DNA from 2 places in the Amycolatopsis sp. NPDC051371 genome. Region 2 is predicted to be linked to the other one. Evidence: riboswitches for the same ligand, from Rfam matches in the RefSeq annotation. Region 2 holds a riboswitch; the other holds the start of a gene.
What was found. A riboswitch is a leader RNA that binds a small molecule or an ion and turns the genes downstream of it on or off. The one in region 2 is predicted to bind glycine.
Positions count from the first base shown of each region.

Region 1 (9,319 bases), on a different contig from region 2:
CAGGATCAGGCCGCCGCGCGGGCCGCCGAGGGTTTTGTGCGTGGTCGTGGTGACGATGTCGGCGTGCGGCACCGGCGACGGGTGCAGCCCGGTCGCGACCAGCCCCGCGAAGTGCGCCATGTCGACCATGAGGCGAGCGTCGACAAGGTCCGCGATGCGGCGGAACTCGGCGAAGTCGAGCTGACGCGGGTAGGCGGACCAGCCGGCGATGATCAGCTTCGGCTTGTGCTCGACGGCGAGGCGCTCGATCTCGGCGAGGTCGACGATGCCGGTCTCTTTGTCGACGTGGTAGGCGACGACGTTGTAGAGCTTGCCCGAGAAGTTGATTTTCATCCCGTGCGTCAGGTGGCCGCCGTGCGCCAGGTCGAGCCCGAGGATCGTGTCGCCCGGCTTGAGCACGGCGAACATCGCGGCCGCGTTGGCCTGCGCGCCCGAGTGCGGCTGGACGTTCGCGTGCTCGGCGCCGAACAGGGCCTTCGCGCGGTCGATGGCGAGCTGCTCGACGACGTCGACGTGCTCGCAGCCGCCGTAGTAGCGGCGGCCCGGGTAGCCCTCGGCGTACTTGTTGGTCAGCACCGAGCCCTGCGCCTCGAGCACGCCCACCGGGGCGAAGTTCTCGGAGGCGATCATCTCCAGGGTGGACTGCTGGCGGGTCAGCTCGTCGGCGACGGCCGCCGCGACCTCGGGGTCGACGTCGGCGAGGTGAGCGTCGAAAGTCGTCATCAGTTCTCCTGGGTGAGCTGGGCGTACGCGGCGGCGTCGAGCAGCTCCGGGACGTCGCCCGTGAGCCGCACCTTGAGCAGCCAGCCTTCCGTGTACGGGTCGGAGTTGATGACCTCGGGGGTGTCGGCTGTGGTGCCGTTCACCTCGACGACCTCGCCGGAGACCGGCGCGTACAGCTCGCTGACCGACTTGGTCGACTCGACCTCGCCGAACACCTCGCCCGCGGTGATCGCCGAACCGGCCTCGGGCAGCTGGACGAACACGATGTCACCGAGCGATTCGGCGGCGAAGGCGGTGATGCCGACGGTGGCGACGCCGTCCTCGACGTTCAGCCACTCGTGTTCCTTCGTGTACTTCAGGTTCTCGGGGATGCTCACGGTGAAAGTCCTTACGCGCGGGAGTAGAAGGGAAGGGCGACGACCTCGACGGGCTCGATCCTGCCCCGGATGTCGACGGACAGCTCGGTGCCGGGCTCGGCGTACGCCCGATCGACGTACGCCATGGCGATCGGGTAACCCAGCGTCGGCGACAGCGCGCCGCTGGTGACCTCGCCGATCTCGGTGCCGTCGGCCAGCACCGGGTAGCCGTGCCGCGGAGCGCGGCGACCGGCGCCTTTCAGTCCCACTCGCACCCGCGGGACGTCCTGCTTGGACCGCTCTTCGAGGGCCGCGCGGCCGACGAAGTCACCCGGCTTCTCGAACTTGACGACACGCCCGAGCCCGGCCTCGAAGGGGCTCTGCTCGAGAGTCAACTCGTTGCCGTACAACGGCATCCCGGCTTCCAGGCGCAGCGTGTCGCGGCAGGCCAGGCCGGCCGGGACCAGGCCGTGCGGCTCGCCGGCCTCCATCAGCAGACGCCACAGCGCGGGCGCCTCGTCGGCGTTCACGAACAGCTCGAAGCCGTCTTCCCCGGTGTAGCCGGTGCGGGCGAGGAGGACGTCGTGGCCCTTCACGACCGCCGGGACGCTGGCGTAGTACTTGAGCGCGCCCAGGTCGGCGTCGGTGACGGCGCCGAGGATCGCGACGGCGTTCGGGCCCTGGACGGCGATCAGCGCGGTGGTCTCGCTGCGGTCGTCTACGACGGCATCGAAGCCCGCGACCCGCTCTTCCAGGGCGTCGGCGACGACCTTCGCGTTGCCCGCGTTCGCGACGACCAGATAGTGCTCGTCGGCCAGCCGGTAGACCACCAGGTCGTCGAGCACACCGCCGGAGGCGTCGCAGATCATCGTGTACCGAGCGCGGCCCGGCTTGACCCCGGTGAGGTTGCCGACCAGGGCGAAGTCCAGGACGTCGGCCGCCTGCTTGCCGGTGACGTGGATCTCGGCCATGTGCGAGAGGTCGAACAGCCCGGCCGCCTCGCGGACGGCCTTGTGCTCGGCCAGTTCGCTGTTGTAGCGGACCGGCATGGACCAGCCGGCGAAGTCGGTGAACAGCGCACCGAGTCCCTTGTGGACTCCGTGCAGGGAGGTTTCGCGAGACATGTTCGCCTTCCGTAGGTGGTCGTGAGTGAGAAACAGTGTTCTAACCCTGTTTCACACTCACGACCCGTACTCGCTGAGGGGCGGGCAGGAGCAGACGAGGTTGCGGTCACCGCGGGCGCCGTCGATGCGCCGCACCGGCGGCCAGTACTTGTTCTTGCGCGATACCCCGGCCGGGTAGACGGCCAGCTCGCGGTCGTAGGGCTTGTCCCACTCCCCGACCAGCGTCTCGGCGGTGTGCGGCGCCCCGCGCAGCGGCGACTCCTCCGCGCTCCAGCGACCGGAAGCCACCTCGTCGATCTCGGCCCGGATCGCGATCATCGCGGCGATGAACCGGTCGATCTCGCCCAGGTCCTCGGACTCGGTCGGCTCGACCATCAGCGTCCCCGCGACCGGGAACGACATCGTCGGCGCGTGGAAGCCGTAGTCGATGAGCCGCTTCGCGACGTCGTCGACCGTCACACCGGTCTCCTTGGTGATCTGCCGCAGGTCGAGGATGCACTCGTGCGCGACCAGGCCGTCCTGCCCGGTGTAGAGCACCGGGTAGTGCGGGGCCAGCCGCGAGGCGACGTAGTTCGCGGCCAGCACGGCGACCTTCGTGGCCGCGGTCAGGCCGGGCGCGCCCATCATCCGGACGTAGGCCCAGGAGATCGGCAGGATCGACGCCGAGCCGTAGGGCGCGCCGCTGATCGGGCCGACGCCGGTCGCCGGGCCGGCGGCGTCCAGCAGCGGGTGGTTCGGCAGGTACGGCGCGAGGTGCGCGCGCACCGCGACCGGGCCGACGCCCGGGCCGCCACCGCCGTGCGGGATGCAGAAGGTCTTGTGCAGGTTCAGGTGCGAGACGTCGCCGCCGAACTCACCCGGCTTGGCCAGGCCGAGCAGGGCGTTGAGGTTCGCGCCGTCGACGTACACCTGGCCGCCGCCGTCGTGGACGATCTTGCCCAGCTCGTCGATCGAGTGCTCGTACACGCCGTGCGTGGACGGGTAGGTGACCATGATGGCGGCGAGCGTGTCGCGGTGGGTATCCACCTTGGACCGCAGGTCGGCCAGGTCGACGTTGCCCTCGTCGGTGCACTTGACGACGACCACGCGCATCCCGGCGAGCACCGCGGACGCGGCGTTCGTGCCGTGCGCCGACGACGGGATCAGGCAGACGTCACGCCCCTCGTCACCGTTCGCGCGGTGGTACGCGCGGATCGCGAGGAGGCCGGCCAGCTCGCCCTGGCTGCCCGCGTTCGGCTGCAGCGACACCTTGTCGTAGCCGGTGACCTCGGCCAGCCAGTCGGCCAGCTGCTCCACGAGCGTGTGGTAGCCCCCGGCGTCTTCGGCCGGCGCGAACGGGTGGATGCCGGCGAACTCGCGCCAGCTGATCGGCTCCATCTCGGTGGTGGCGTTCAGCTTCATCGTGCAGGAGCCGAGCGGGATCATGCCGCGGTCGAGCGCGTAGTCCTGGTCGGACAGCCGGCGCAGGTAGCGCAGCATCGCCGTCTCGGAGCGGTGGGTGCCGAAGACTTCGTGGCCCATGAAGCCGCTCTCGCGGGCCAGGCCGTTCGGCAGCGCGACGCCGTCGTTGACCTCGTCCTCGACGCCGAACGCGCGAAGGACCTTCGCGGCGATCGCCGGGGTGCTGACCTCGTCGAAGGCGACGCGCACGTGGTCGGCGTCGACGTGACCGAGGTTGATCCCGGCCTCGCGGGCGGCCGCGTGGACCTCGGCGGCCTGGCCGGGAACGTGCGCGACGACGGTGTCGAAGAAGGATTCGTGCACCACCTCGACGCCGGTCTTGCGCAGGGCCCCGGCGAAGCCGGCGGCGAGGCCGTGGACGCGCTGGGCGATCCGCTTGAGGCCGTCCGGACCGTGGTAGACCGCGTACATCGCGGCCAGCACGGCGGGCAGGACCTGCGCGGTGCAGATGTTCGACGTCGCCTTCTCGCGGCGGATGTGCTGCTCACGGGTCTGCAGCGCCAGCCGATAGGCGGAGTTGCCGTCGGCGTCGACCGAGACGCCGACCAGGCGCCCGGGCAGCGAGCGCTCGAGCCCGGCGCGAACCGACATGAACCCGGCGTGCGGGCCGCCGTAGCCGACCGGGACGCCGAAGCGCTGCGTCGACCCGGCGGCGACGTCGGCGCCGAACTCGCCCGGCGAAGTGATCAGCGTCAGCGAGAGGAGGTCGGCGGCGACGGTGAACAGCGCGCCCGCGGCCTTCGCCGACTCGGAAATCGCGTGGTAGAAGCCGCGGCCGCGCAGCACGCCGGACGCGCCCGGGTACTGGACGACAACGCCGAAGAAGTCGTCCGGCAGGCCGGTGAGCAGGTCACGGACCTCGACCTCGATGCCCAGGGCCTCGACGCGGGTGCGCACGACGGCGATGGTCTGCGGCAGGCACTCGGCGTCCAGGACGACCTTGTTCGACTTCGACTTCGACGCGCGGCGCATCAGCGTGACGGCCTCGGCGACGGCGGTCGACTCGTCCAGCAGGGACGCGTTCGCGGTGGCCAGCCCGGTCAGGTCGGCGACCATCGTCTGGAAGTTGAGGAGCGCTTCGAGCCGGCCCTGCGAGATCTCCGGCTGGTAGGGCGTGTACGCGGTGTACCAGGCCGGGTTCTCGAGGACGTTGCGGCGGATCACGCCGGGGGTGACGGTGTCGGAGTAGCCGAGGCCGATCATCTGCGTCATCGGGCGGTTGCGCGCGGCGAGCGCGCGCAGCTCCGCGGTGGCGTCCTCTTCGGACGCGGCGGGCGGAAGCCGCAGGTCAGCGGTGGCACGGATGGCACTCGGCACGGCCGCGCCGACGAGGGCGTCCAGGCTGCCGTAGCCGCACTCGGCCAGCATCTTCGCGCGTTCGGCCTCGGACGGGCCGATGTGGCGGGCGTCGAACTGCGTGGAAGTGATGGGAGCTCCTCGGGCCGGGCACACGGGTGCGCTGGGAACTCCCCCTCTGTCATGGCACCTGAGAGTTTCACCGTGTGGACACGGCTTTCACCTTGGGTGAGGCGCGGGTGCGCCTGCTTTCCAGAGTGGCCTCGCGCGAAGCGGTAACAGGTACCTGAGAGATTCTGGGGAGTTTGCTCCTTCGGTGCCCCACTGACTTCGTGAGGGCTCTCCCGCCTCGGCTCGACGGCCCGATCTGCAGTTGTGGCGGCTACCGTACCTGCCGCCTTCGAGGTCCGTCTACTTCATCGGGCCAACGCCACATCAGCCTTCGAGTCCGCTTCGATCCGCGACCCGCCGCACCACCCGCCCGGCCAGCGACGGCGGCCGCCGGACCCGGCCGGACGGCAGGACCAGCCGTTTCAGCGGCCCGCCCAGCGGCACCGGCGGGTGGCCGGCCCCCAGCAGCACCTGCTCCACGATCTGCTCGGCGAACCACGCCACCGAGTCGTTGAGCCGGTCCAGCGAGGGACTGTCGCCGTCGAAGACGTCCGCGTCGTCGAGCGTCACCTCGTAGTACGCGCAGCCCGGCGGGATCCCGGCCGCGACCGCCTCCTCGATCGCGCGCGCCCCGGCCAGCGGGTCCGAGAACCCCGCTTCGAGCAGCGGCTCGCGGTAAATGCGCGCTGCCCGCTCGCGCATGCGGGGGCCGTAGCGGACCACGAGCGGGAGGCGGCCGGTCAGGTCGGGCACGGCCAGTCCGTGCAGCAGCATGATCGGCGGAACCGAGTGCACCAGCCGCGGCGCGGGCTCGGCCAGCTCGCGGGCGGTGATCCGGACGCGGTCGGCCATCGCGTCCGGGAGGCCGAAGTAGCGGAAGTCGACGTTGCCGAACCCGAGGCCGTCGGCGACCAGCGACGCCAGCAGCTCGCCGTACCCCCAGATCGGCGACAGCACCACGACCGGCGGCGCGGCGACGACCGGCGACGACGCGGGCGGGCGTGTCGCCTCCTGCTCGGGCACCTGGATCACCAGCCGCGGCGGCTCGTGCCAGTCGTGCACCTCGGCGACCCGCCAGTACAGGCCGAGCGGCCGCCACAGCTCGCCGAGGACGTCGTGCTCGAGGATCCGGCGCACCTCGGCGTCGTCGTGGGGGAAGTCCCGCGGCGCCACGATGCCGACGTAGTGGTGGTAGGTGACGCGGACCTCGTCGCCGCGGGTCGCGGAGCGGATCCGCATCTCCCAGTCGACCGGCGACGCGGCGATGAGGTTGGCCACCTGCGTGCCGGGCGAGGAGTAGACGAGCGCCGTGGCCTGCCGCAGGAACTGCCCGGCCTGGTCGATGCCCTCGCGCAGCGCCTTCGCGGCTTGGGCGACGTGCACCGGGCTCGCGAGGCTGTCGGGCAGCACGCCGGCGACGCGCAGCAGCTCGGCCTCCCCGAGCCCGGTGACCTCGGCGAGCTGCGCCCAGTGGTCGAAGACGGTCACCTTCGGCGCGTGCCGGTGCTCGATCCAGCTGCGCAGCGTCGACGTCGGGACGCCGATGCGGCGCGCGGCCTCGTCCAGGGAGAGCCCCCTGGCCCGGATGCCGGTCCGGACCGCTTCCGCCCACTCGTCGGCGCGCCAGTGCGTCACCTCACAAAGCTAACGAAACCCGCTAGCTTTGCGCAGGGACGAATCGCCCACCCGGCATCGACGCTGGTCACCATGACCACCACCATCATCGCCCTGACCCTGATCGTCGGCGTGCTGACCTTCGCCGCCGGCGCGTTCCTCGCCTCCGAGATCGCCGTCCGGGTGCTCCGCCGACGCGAAAAGCTGGTCTCCGAAGAGCGCAAGAAGCTCAACGCCGCCTGGAGCTACCTGCGGGAGGTCTACGGCGTCAAGAAACCGACCAAGCGTTAGAGCGGGGTGACGTACGCGCCGGAGATGCCGCCGTCGACCAGGAACTGCGACGCCGTGATGAAGCTGGCGTCGTCGCTGGCCAGGAACGCGACCGCGGCCGCGATCTCCGACGGCTCGGCGAACCGGCCGACCGGCACGTGCACCAGCCGCCGCGCCGCGCGTTCCGGGTCCTTCGCGAACAGCTCCTTGAGCAGCGGGGTGTTGACCGGTCCCGGGCACAGCGCGTTGACCCGGATGTTCTCCCGCGCGAACTGGATGCCCAGCTCACGGCTCATCGCGAGCACCCCGCCCTTGGACGCGGTGTAGGAGATCTGCGACGTCGCCGCGCCCATCACCGCGACGAACGAAGCCGTGTTGATGATCGAACCGCGGCCCTGCCGCTGCATGTGCGGCAGGACGGCCTTGCAGCAGTGGAAGACCGACGTCAGGTTGACGCGCTGGACCCGCTCCCACGCCTCGATGCCGGTGGTCAGGATGGAGTCGTCCTCCGGCGGGGAGATCCCGGCGTTGTTGAACGCCACGTCGACCGAGCCGAACTGCTCGACCGTGCTGTGGAACAGGTTCTCGACCTGCTCGGCGTCGGTGACGTCGGTCTGGATGAACGCGCCGCCGACCTCGTCCGCGGCCGCCTTGCCCTCGGCCGGCGTCAGGTCCCCGATGACGACCTTCGCGCCTTCGCTCGCCAGACGGCGGGCCGAGGCGAGCCCGATGCCGCTCGCGCCGCCGGTGATCACCGCGACGCGGCCTTCGAAACGCTGGACCATTACTCCTCCGTGCTGAGAAAGACGTTCTTGGTTTCGGTGAACGCCGCCGTGGCGTCGGGCCCCAGCTCGCGGCCGAGGCCGGACTGCTTGAAGCCGCCGAACGGCGTCCAGTAGCGCACCGAAGAGTGCGAGTTCACCGACAGGTTGCCGGCTTCGACACCGCGTGCCACCCGGAACGCGCGGCCGGCGTCGCGGGTCCAGATCGACCCGGACAGGCCGTACTCGGTCGCGTTGGCCATGCGGATCGCATCGGGCTCCTCGGCGAACGGCACGACGGCGACGACCGGGCCGAAGACCTCGTCCGCCACGGCCGGGTGCCGCAGGTCGGGCGGGGTGAGGACGGTCGGCGGGAACCAGAAGCCCCGGCCTTCCGGCGCGCTGCCGCGGAACGCGACGGGCGCGTCGTCCGGGACGTAGGAAGCCACTTTCTCCCGGTGGGCGGCCGAGATCAGCGGGCCCATCTCGGTCTTCTCGTCGCCGGGGTCACCGACGACGACCCCGTGCACCGCGGGTTCGAGCAGCTCCATGAAGCGGTCGTACGCGCTCGCCTGCACCAGGATCAGCGACCGCGCGCAGCAGTCCTGGCCCGCGTTGTCGAAGACGCCGTAGGGCGCGGTCGCGGCGGCTTTCTCCAGGTCGGAGTCGGCGAAGACGATGTTCGCGTTCTTGCCGCCCAGCTCCAGCGTCACGCGCTTCACCTGCGCCGCGCAGCCGGCCATGATCTGCTTGCCGACCTCGGTCGAGCCGGTGAAGACGACCTTGCGCACGCCGGGGTGGTCCACGAACCGTTGCCCGACCACGGATCCCTTGCCGGGCAGCACCTGGAAGACGTCCTCGGGAATGCCGGCCTCGCGCGCCAGCTCGCCCAGCCGGACCGCGGTCAGCGGCGTCAGCTCGGCGGGCTTGAGGACGACGGTGTTGCCGGCGGCGAGCGCGGGCACGAAGCCCCAGCCCGCGATCGGCATCGGGAAGTTCCACGGCACGATCACGCCGACCACGCCCAAGGGCTCCTGGAACGTGACGTTGACCCCGCCCGGGACCGGGATCTGCTGGCCGATCAGGCGTTCCGGCGCGGCGGAGTAGTAGTTGAGGACGTCACGGACATTGCCCGCCTCCCAGCGGGCGTTGCCGATGGTGTGCCCGGAGTTCTCGACCTCGAGCCGGGCGAGGTTCTCGATGTCGGCCTCGACGGCGTCGGCGAAGCGGCGCAGCAGCCGCGCGCGGTCGCCGGGGGTGACGTCGCGCCACGCCGGGAACGCCGCCTGAGCGCGGGCGATCGCCGCGTCCGCCTCTTCGGCGCTGGTCAGCGGGACCGTTCGCACCACCTCCTCGGTGGCGGGGTTCAGGACGTCGAAAGTGCTGGTCATGCCCTCTCCTTGCTCGCGTCGACGAGGGCCGCGAAGAGCCGCACGTCGTCGCTGTCCTGCTCGGGGTGCCACTGGACGCCCAAGGTGAACTCGCCCGGTACTTCGGCGGCCTCGATCGTGCCGTCGGCGGCCCAGCCGACCGCCTGCAAGCCTGCGCCGAGGCGGTCGATCGCCTGGTGGTGGTAGCACAGGGTCTTGGTCTCGGAGCCCAG
Region 1 is NZ_JBFBAG010000018.1:67,770-77,088, reverse strand. It holds gene glyA (serine hydroxymethyltransferase) at 1-723, opposite strand, end outside; gene gcvH (glycine cleavage system protein GcvH) at 723-1,100, opposite strand; gene gcvT (glycine cleavage system aminomethyltransferase GcvT) at 1,112-2,203, opposite strand; gene gcvP (aminomethyl-transferring glycine dehydrogenase) at 2,261-5,092, opposite strand; glycine riboswitch at 5,129-5,226, opposite strand; gene AB0M59_RS22665 (helix-turn-helix transcriptional regulator) at 5,396-6,706, opposite strand; gene AB0M59_RS22660 (hypothetical protein) at 6,779-6,976, shown strand; gene AB0M59_RS22655 (3-oxoacyl-ACP reductase) at 6,973-7,740, opposite strand; gene AB0M59_RS22650 (aldehyde dehydrogenase family protein) at 7,740-9,107, opposite strand; gene AB0M59_RS22645 (gamma-glutamyl-gamma-aminobutyrate hydrolase family protein) at 9,104-9,319, opposite strand, start outside.
Region 1: another riboswitch for glycine. It lies ahead of gcvP (aminomethyl-transferring glycine dehydrogenase); the one in region 2 lies ahead of gcvP (aminomethyl-transferring glycine dehydrogenase).

Region 2 (8,910 bases):
CATCGTCGGCGCGTGCAGGCCGTAGTCCGCCAGCCGCTTCGCGACGTCGTCGACCGTCACGCCGGTCGCCTTCGTCAGCGGCCGCAGGTCGAGGATGCACTCGTGCGCGACGAGCCCCTCGTGTCCCGCGTACAACACCGGGTAGTGCTCCCCGAGCCGCTTCGCGATGTAGTTGGCGTTCGCCACCGCCACGAGCGTCGCCCGGCGCAGGCCGTCCGCGCCCATCATCCGGACGTACGCCCACGAGATCGGCAGGATCGACGCGCTGCCCCACGGCGCCGCACTGACCGGCCCGACCCCGGTCTCCGGGCCGGCCGCCGGCTGCAGCGGGTGGTTCGGCAGGAACGGCGCCAGGTGCGCGCGGACCCCGATCGGCCCGACGCCGGGTCCGCCGCCGCCGTGCGGGATGCAGAACGTCTTGTGGAGGTTGAGGTGCGAGACGTCGGCGCCGAAGCGGCCGTACTGCGCGACGCCGATGAGCGCGTTCAGGTTGGCGCCGTCGACGTACACCTGCCCGCCCGCGTCGTGCACCAGCCCGCACACCGCGCCGACGGTGTCCTCGTAGACCCCGTGCGTCGACGGGTAGGTGATCATGATCGCGGCCAGGTCGGCGCGATGTTCGTCCACAGTGGACCGCAAGTGGCCGAGGTCGATGTTGCCGTCGTCGTCGCAGCGGACGACGACCACCCGCATGCCTGCCATCACGGCGCTCGCCGCGTTCGTGCCGTGGGCGCTCGCCGGGATCAGGCAGACGTCGCGCTCGCCCTCGCCGCGCGAACGGTGGTAGGCGCGAATGGCCAGCAGCCCGGCGAACTCGCCCTGACTGCCCGCGTTGGGCTGCAGGGAAACCGTGTCGTAGCCGGTGATCCGCGCGAGCCAGGCGCCGAGGTCGGCGACCACCTCCAGGAGACCGGCGGCGTCCTCGGCGGGCGCGAACGGGTGCAGCCCGGCGAACTCCGGCCAGGTGATCGGCTCCATCTCGGCGGTGGCGTTGAGCTTCATGGTGCACGAGCCGAGCGGGATCATGCTGCGGTCGAGCGCGACGTCCTTGTCGGCCAGCTGCCGCAGGTACCGCAGCAGCGCGGTTTCCGAGCGGTGGGCGTGGAACACCGGGTGGGTGAGGAAGTCGCTCGTCCGCCGCAGCGGCGCCGGGAGCGCGTCCGCCGTGTCCGCGTCGAGACCGTCCACATCGGACACCGAGACGCCGAACGCCTTCCACACGCACGAAAGCCGTTCACGGGTCGTCGTCTCGTCGCAGGCGACGCCGACGTGGTCGTCGTCGACGAGGCGCAGGTTGACGCCGAGGTCGCGAGCCGCCGCGACGACCGCGTGCGCGCGCCCGGGCACCGCCGCGGTGACGGTGTCGAAGAATTCGCCGTGCCCGACGTCGACACCGCCTTCGGCGAGACCGGCGGCGAGCACGGTGGCCATCCGGTGGGCGCGCAGCGCGATGCCGCGCAGCCCCTCGGGGCCGTGGTACACCGCGTACATCGACGCCATCACCGCCAGCAGGACCTGCGCGGTGCAGATGTTGGACGTCGCCTTCTCGCGGCGGATGTGCTGCTCGCGGGTCTGCAGGGCGAGCCGGTACGCGGGCGCGCCGTCGGCGTCCTTCGAGACGCCGACCAGCCGTCCCGGCAGCTGCCGCTCGAGGCCCTTCCTGACCGCGAGGTAGGCCGCGTGCGGACCGCCGAAGCCGAGCGGGACGCCGAACCGCTGCGTCGAGCCGACGGCGACGTCGGCGCCGAGCTCTCCCGGCGGACGCAGGAGCGTCAAGGCGAGGGGGTCGGCGGCGACGATGACCGCCGCACCGTGCTTCTTGGCGTCGGCGATGGTGAAGTCGAACTCGTGCACCGCGCCGGACGCGCCGGGGTAGGACAGCAGCAGCCCGAAGAAGTCGCCGCCGAGACCGAGGCCGGTCAGGCCCTGCGAGAGGTCTTCGACGACCAGTTCGATGCCGAGCGGCTCGGCGCGGGTCCGGAGCACGGCGAGGGTCTGCGGCAGGGTGTCCTCGTCGACGACGAACCGGTTCGACGCGGACTTCCCGGCCCGCCGCACGAGCGTCATGGCTTCGGCGGCGGCGGTGGCCTCGTCGAGCATCGAGGCGTTGGCGACGGGCAGCCCGGTCAGGTCGGCGACCATGGTCTGGAAGTTGAGCAGCGCTTCGAGCCGGCCTTGCGAAATCTCGGGCTGATAGGGCGTGTAGGCGGTGTACCAGGCGGGGTTCTCGAGCACGTTCCGCCGGATCACGGGCGGAGTGACGGTGTCGTGGTAGCCGAGCCCGATCATCTGGGCCATCGGCCGATTACGGCCGGCCAGCGCCCGAAGTTCGGCGAGCGCCTGAGCTTCAGTGGCAGCCGGCGGCAGTTCAAGCGGCTCGGCGGAAGCGCGCAGAGACTCGGGAACAGCACGCTCGGAGAGCTCGTCGAGAGAAGCGACGCCGATGACGTCGAGAATGCGCTGAAGTTCATCCCGACCGGGCCCGATGTGCCGCTCGGCAAACGGGAGGCCTTGTTCCAGGGAGGCGAGTGACGGGTTCACAGGGGCCTCCTGGGGACAGCGGGGATGGACCGAGACAACGATGTCTCGGCCTCCCCACTCTGTCCGTACCCGCAAAAGCAGGCGCCTGAGAGTTTCGCCCGAGGTTGAGCCGGGCTTGCACCGTCGGCGGGGCCATCAGGTTGTGTCCTGACGACCCGCTTTCCAGAGGCGTCTCGTCCGCGCGGTCCGGGGTGCCTGAGAGGTTCCGGGGAGGATTTGCTCCTTCGGCGCCGAGCTCAAGGTGTGGCTCGGACTCTCCCGCGCGGATTCGTCGACCGCAGGGAGAACCTTACTCCGTCCGCCGTAGTGGTGATCACCCGGTCCGGCGGGCGTTGCGGCGCTGGGTCAGCTCGTCCGGCTCGTGCTGCTCGACGATGCCGCCGTCGGCGCGTTCGGCCGGGAAATCGTGGATGGTGCCGCTGATCTCCTGCATGGCACCGCTGACCGCGATGCCGAAGACACCCTGGCCGCCCTGGAGCAGATCGACGATCTCCTCCGGCGAGGTGCACTCGTAGACGGTGGTGCCGTCGGAGAACAGCGTCACGCGCGCGAGGTCGCGGACTCCGCGGACGCGCAGGTGGTCGACGGCGACCCGGATGTTGTGCAGCGAGACCCCGGTGTCCAGCAGCCGCTTGACGACCTTGAGGACCAGGATGTCCTTGAACGAGTACAGCCGCTGCGAGCCGGAGCCGTGCGCCGTGCGGATGCTGGGTGCGACCAGCTTCGTCCGGGCCCAGTAGTCGAGCTGGCGGTAGGTGATCCCGGCGATCTGGCACGCGGCCGGACCGCGGTACCCCACCAGCTCGTCCGGCAGCGAGTCGTCGGGGAACAGCTCACCCTGCTCGCCAGCCGCGACTTCAACAGGCTGCTTCTCGGAACCAGCCTCGACCACGCAAGCCTCCCCTCGCCCGACCGGACGGCCGGCGAATGACAGCCGGACGGTCCCAGGAGCGGGACCCACCGGAGATCAACCGCCACGGTCCGGCCCCAGACCGTGAATCACACCGTGACGATTTACCTCCTTCGACGGTAAGCGCCCGGACAGACCCGGTCAACGCGACGCGCGGCAAGCCTCAACGGTCGGATGAGCCTTTGAGCCGTTCGCCGTACCCCGGAGCCGGTGGTTCAAACCTATTGCCCCCTTTTACTCAGCCGAGTACATTTTTACTCATGCGAGTAAACACCGACCTCATGGCCGAGATGGGCCTCAGCGTGACGGAGGCGGCGCGCCGGGCCCAGATCATCGGCGCGACCATCGGCGTCATCGCCGACCTCGGCTACCGGAAAGCCACGTTCGCCAAGATCAAGGAACGCGCCGGCCTCAGCAGCACCCGGATGATCTCGTACCACTTCACCAACCGGGCCGGCCTGATGCAGTCCGTGCTGAGCACGGTGGTCGAGACGAAGAACGAGTTCCTCAAGGAACGCACCGGCGGCGGGGTGGACCCGGCGGACCGGCCCGGCTACCTGCGGGCGCACATCGAGACGTCGATCGCGTTCCTGCGCTCGTACCCCGAGTGCGTCCGGGTGCTGACGGAGATGGCCGCCAACGCCGACGACGCCGAAGGCTGGACGATGACGAAGATCCTCATCGACGACATGCGGGTGCACGGGCTGGCCCGCCAGCTCAAGCAGGGTCAGGCGGAGGGCCTGTTCGGCGACTTCACGCCGGAGGTGATGGCGATGTCCGTCGCGCAGGCCATCGACGGGGTGGCCGCGGCCTACGCGGCCGACCCGTCGCTGGACCTGGAGCAGTACGGCCGCGAGGTGGCCGACACGTTCGTCAAGGCGACCGTGCCCTAGAGGACGCTGTCGAGGCGTTCCTCGATCCGGGCCTTCGGGAACGCGCCGACGATCGTCAGCACCGGCTCGCCCGCCCGGAACAGGATCATCGTCGGCAGGGACATGACCTGGTACGACCTCGTCGTCTCCGGGTTCTCGTCGGCGTTGACCTTCCGCACGGCGAGCTTCCCGGCCCGCTCGTCCGCGAGCTGGGCCAGCACCGGGCCGACCATCCGGCACGGCCCGCACCAGGTGGCCCAGAACTCCACCAGCACGGGCACGTCACTGCCGAGGACCTCGGCGGCGAACGTCGCATCGGTGACATCGGAAACGGCAACAGCAGTCATGACAAGCTCCTTCACGGGCGCGGGGCGTCGGGGACGACACAGGGATCGGGCGCTTGCCGGGCCAGCGCGCCGGCGAGCTTCGACGCCAGCTCCGCCCGGATGCCGCCGAGGCGGGCCAGCAGTGCGTCGGCTTCTTCGAGCTTGCGGCGATAGACCTCGATCGACGTCAGGCAGGAGTCGCCGGTCTCGTGGCCGCTGCGGAGGCAGTCGACGAACGGGCGGGTTTCGTCGAGGGTCAGGCCGATCGTCTGCAGGGTCTGGATCTCCCTGACCAGCTGCAGGTCGTCCTCGTCGTAGTCGCGGTAGCCGTTCGCCGAGCGACGGGCCGCGAGGAGGCCCTGGGCTTCATAAAACCGCAGCGCACGGGTGGTGACACCCGTGCGCTGCGCAAGCTCTCCGATCCGCATACCCCCGACGCTAGACGTTGACGTCCGCGTCAAGGCAAGTCTCAGGTATCGGCTCCGCGGAAGTCCTCGGGCGACACGGAGTCGAGGAACTCGCGGAACTTCTCGACCTCGTCCTCCTGCTCGTCCGGGATGATCAGGCCCGCCTCCTCCAGCACCGCGTCCACGGCGTGGATGGGGACCCCGATCCGCAGGGCCAGCGCGACCGAGTCGCTCGGCCGGGCGGAGACCCGGATGTCGCCGTCGAAGACGAGCTCGGCGAAGAACGTGCCTTCCTTCAGGTCGGTGATGACGACCTGCTCGAGCTCCCGGCCGAGCGCCCCGATGACCTCTTTCAGCAGGTCATGCGTGAGCGGACGGGCAGGCCGGACTCCCTGTTGCTCCAAGGCGATGGCGGTGGCTTCGACCGAGCCGATCCAGATCGGCAGGTACCGTTCACCCTCGGTCTCCCGCAGCAGCAAGATCGGCTGATTCGCGGGCAGCTCGACCCGCACACCGACGACGCGCATCTCGCTCATCGGGCTTCGCCTCCCTCTCGTGCACACGGGCCCAGACGCCGGAACGGGTCTGTGCCGCCTCTGGCGACGCTACCCGTCATCCCTGCGCTGTGCTCGCTGTCGAGACTATCTCGGTTCGCCTGCCGCAAACCCTTGCCTTCACGGTACGGCATGCGGTGCCGAACATTCAGTCATTGACATGGGGCCGCAAAGAGGATCTCAGTGCCCCCTTGCGGATCAACACCCCGTGGCGCCGCGGATTCCGGCCTTGACGAGGAGCGTGTGGAGGGTCACGGACAGTGCCGCGAGCTCCCGCACCACCTCGTCGGCCCTCGACTTGGCCTCCGGGTCACGGTGCCGATACACCGGTGTCACGATCTGCTCCAGCAACCCGACCTCGCGGTCGGCCGCGGCGCGAAAGGCACGCAAATGTCTCGGCTCGATACCGAATTCGGTCATCGCCTTCACCGTTCGCGCGACCAGCACCGCGTCCGGGTCGAAGAACCCCGCGGGGCCGGGCCGGACCAGGCCGTACTGCTGCAGCTCGGCCAGTGCGGGCGCATCGATGCCGGCCTGCTCCAGGAGCTCCTCCTGGGTCAGGCGCAGCTCCTTGCCGGTGGTGAAGTCGTCCGCCACCGGCAGGCCGACGTTCGCCGCGGGGGCGTCGATCGGTACCAGCCGGCGTGGCGGGCGGGGCAGGTCCGCGGCGGGCCCGGCTCCCGAGTCCGCCGCGTCCAGCTGCTCCTTGATGACCTTCAACGGGAGGTAGTGGTCCCGCTGGGCGGCCAGGACGAACCTCAGTCGCTCCACGTCCGCCGCGGCGAACTGCCGGTACCCCGAAGCCGTCCGGCCCGGTTGGACCAGGCCTTCCGCTTCGAGGAACCGGATCTTGGAGATGGTGACATCGGGGAAGTCCGAGCGCAGCTGCGCCAGGACGGCCCCGATGCTCAGTCCGTGGTTCTGTGGCCGCCCGGCCGCCGTCACTGCGCTCCCTGGCCCCCGTGACCCGGGCCGGTCAGGAAGACCAGGCGGAACTTCCCGATCTGCACCTCGTCGCCCCCCGCGAGGACGGCCTGGTCGACCGGCTCGCGGTTGACGTAGGTGCCGTTGAGGCTGCCGACGTCGATGACGACGAACTCGCCGCCCTCACGCCGGAACTCGGCGTGCCGGCGGGAGACCGTGACGTCGTCCAGGAAGATGTCGCTGTCCGGGTGGCGCCCGGCGCTGGTCGTGTCGCGGTCGAGCAGGAATCGCGAACCCGCGTTCGGGCCGCGCTTCACGACCAGCAGCGCCGAACCCGCGGGCAGGGCGTCGACGCCCTGGACCGGCGCCTCCGCGGCCGGGGCGGACTCGTGGCCTTCGGCTTCGGCCAGGAAGTCGGCCCGGAAGACAGAGGTCCGCTCCGGAGACTGCTCCGGGGGAACGCCGCCGGGCCCGTCGTTCGTGCTCACCTGAGCTCTCCTCCACACATGCTGTGTTGCCTAGTACTCAAGAACGTGTAGCTGCCAACGTACCGTGCCTGATCGATTCTCCGAGCCCCGGCTCCCCGAACCGGCGCAGTGCCGGTCCGGGCGGCTCGGAGCGGAGCTCAGCCCTTGGTCAGGGCGTCGTACGCCTCGGCTTCCAGCAGGGCTTCGAGCCCCGCCGGGTCGTCGAGCCGGATCTCGATCAGCCAGCCCTCGCCGTAGGGGTCGCTGTTGATCAGCTCCGGCGAGTCGGCGACGGCGTCGTTGATCGCGACGACCTCGCCGTCGACCGGCGCGAACAGCTCGGACACGCTCTTCGTCGACTCGACTTCGCCGAAGACGTCGCCCGCGCTCACCTGGCGGCCGACCTCCGGCAGGTCGACGAACACGACGTCGCCGAGCTGGTCCTGCGCGTACTCGGTGATGCCGATGCGGACGAGGGTGTCCTCGCCGCGGGTGGCGACCCACTCGTGTTCCTCGGTGTAGCGAAGCTCTTCAGGAGCGGACACCGCCGGTCCCCTTTCATGCCCTCACTGGCGAAAACGTGCTGCGCGAAGTCTTACACCCACACGGCGCAGCCGCCGGGCACGACCCGGGGAAAGTGGTCTCGCTCAGTCGTCGCCCGCGCCGCGCAGCGCGTTGCGGGCCTGCACGACGTAGAGCACGCCGGACCAGACGTAGAGGACCCCGCCCCAGATGGTGAAGGCGTAGCCGATCGGCCGGGCGACCGCGGCGACGTCCGAGCCACCCTGCGCGAGCAGCAGGAACGGGAAGGCGTACATCAGCACGAAGGTCGCGCCCTTGCCGATGTAGGTCACCTCCGGCGGCGCGAACCCGCGGCGGCGCAGCGTCAGCACGCAGACGCCGAGCACGGCCTCCCGCAGCAGGAGCGGCACCACGACCCACCAGGGGATGATCTCCCGGACCAGGAACGCGACGAGCGTCGCGAGGATGTAGAGCCGGTCGGCGGCCGGGTCGAGCAGCTGGCCCAGCCGGGACATCTGGTTGAGCCACCGGGCCAGCTTGCCGTCGAGCCAGTCGGTCAGCGCGCCGAACATCAGCAGCGCGAGCGCCCAGCCGTCCTCCTCCGGACCCAGCAGCAGCCACAGGAACACCGGCACGCCGGCCAGCCGCAGCAGCGACAGCATGTTGGGGACGTTGAAGGCCTGCCTCAGCAGGGACGGCTCGGCGGCGCTCGCCTGAGCGGCTGGTTCGGGTGCGGCTGTGCTCACCCGGCCAGCGTAGTCAGCACGCGCGGCGGCGGCTCCAGCCGCGTCGCTGCAGTTCGGCGCTGCTCAGGGCCTCGGGACGGCCCCGGTAGTCGGTGCCCATCCAGCGGGCGCGGCCCGGGCGCGCCTCGAGGACGTAGGGGCGGCCGCAGCACCAGACGACGCTGCTCGGGACGGTCGGGGGGCCGGCCGGGCCGGGGGTCTGGTCGGTGCTGGTTTCGGGGCTGGTCACAGCGTCGGCGTTCATCGCTCTCACGGGCTCGGTACGGGTGTCGGGGACGGGAAGCTCGTCGGCCTCCACCAAGATCTTCGGCACGCGGAGCCGGATCGTTAACCGTCGCGGCCGGAATTAGACCGATCGATTCTTGATGGCAGCGTGAGGTTTCGGAGCGTGAACGGAATGTTAATAGTCCATTGTGGACGGTGTTTCGGCAGCCACCGGGCCGGGCCGCCACCCGGCTGGAGTAATCTGCCGCACACCTGTGGGCGCGTCGGTCCACGGGGCCCCGGCCCGGATGGGCCAGGATGACCGGGCCAGCCTGACCGGGGAGGAACGATCGCGGTGCCCCACCCGACCACCACGAGGACGTGGCGGCCGTTGCTCGCCGCCTGCCTCGCCGTGCCCGCGCTCGCGGCCTGCTCCG
Region 2 is NZ_JBFBAG010000098.1:412-9,321, forward strand. It holds gene gcvP (aminomethyl-transferring glycine dehydrogenase) at 1-2,541, opposite strand, end outside; glycine riboswitch at 2,714-2,812, opposite strand; gene AB0M59_RS53005 (MerR family transcriptional regulator) at 2,855-3,433, opposite strand; gene AB0M59_RS53010 (TetR/AcrR family transcriptional regulator) at 3,712-4,344, shown strand; gene trxA (thioredoxin) at 4,341-4,670, opposite strand; gene AB0M59_RS53020 (MerR family transcriptional regulator) at 4,682-5,077, opposite strand; gene AB0M59_RS53025 (bifunctional nuclease family protein) at 5,119-5,592, opposite strand; gene AB0M59_RS53030 (MerR family transcriptional regulator) at 5,809-6,555, opposite strand; gene garA (glycogen accumulation regulator GarA) at 6,552-7,022, opposite strand; gene gcvH (glycine cleavage system protein GcvH) at 7,160-7,546, opposite strand; gene AB0M59_RS53045 (CDP-alcohol phosphatidyltransferase family protein) at 7,649-8,269, opposite strand; gene AB0M59_RS53050 (hypothetical protein) at 8,283-8,513, opposite strand; gene AB0M59_RS53055 (hypothetical protein) at 8,829-8,910, shown strand, end outside.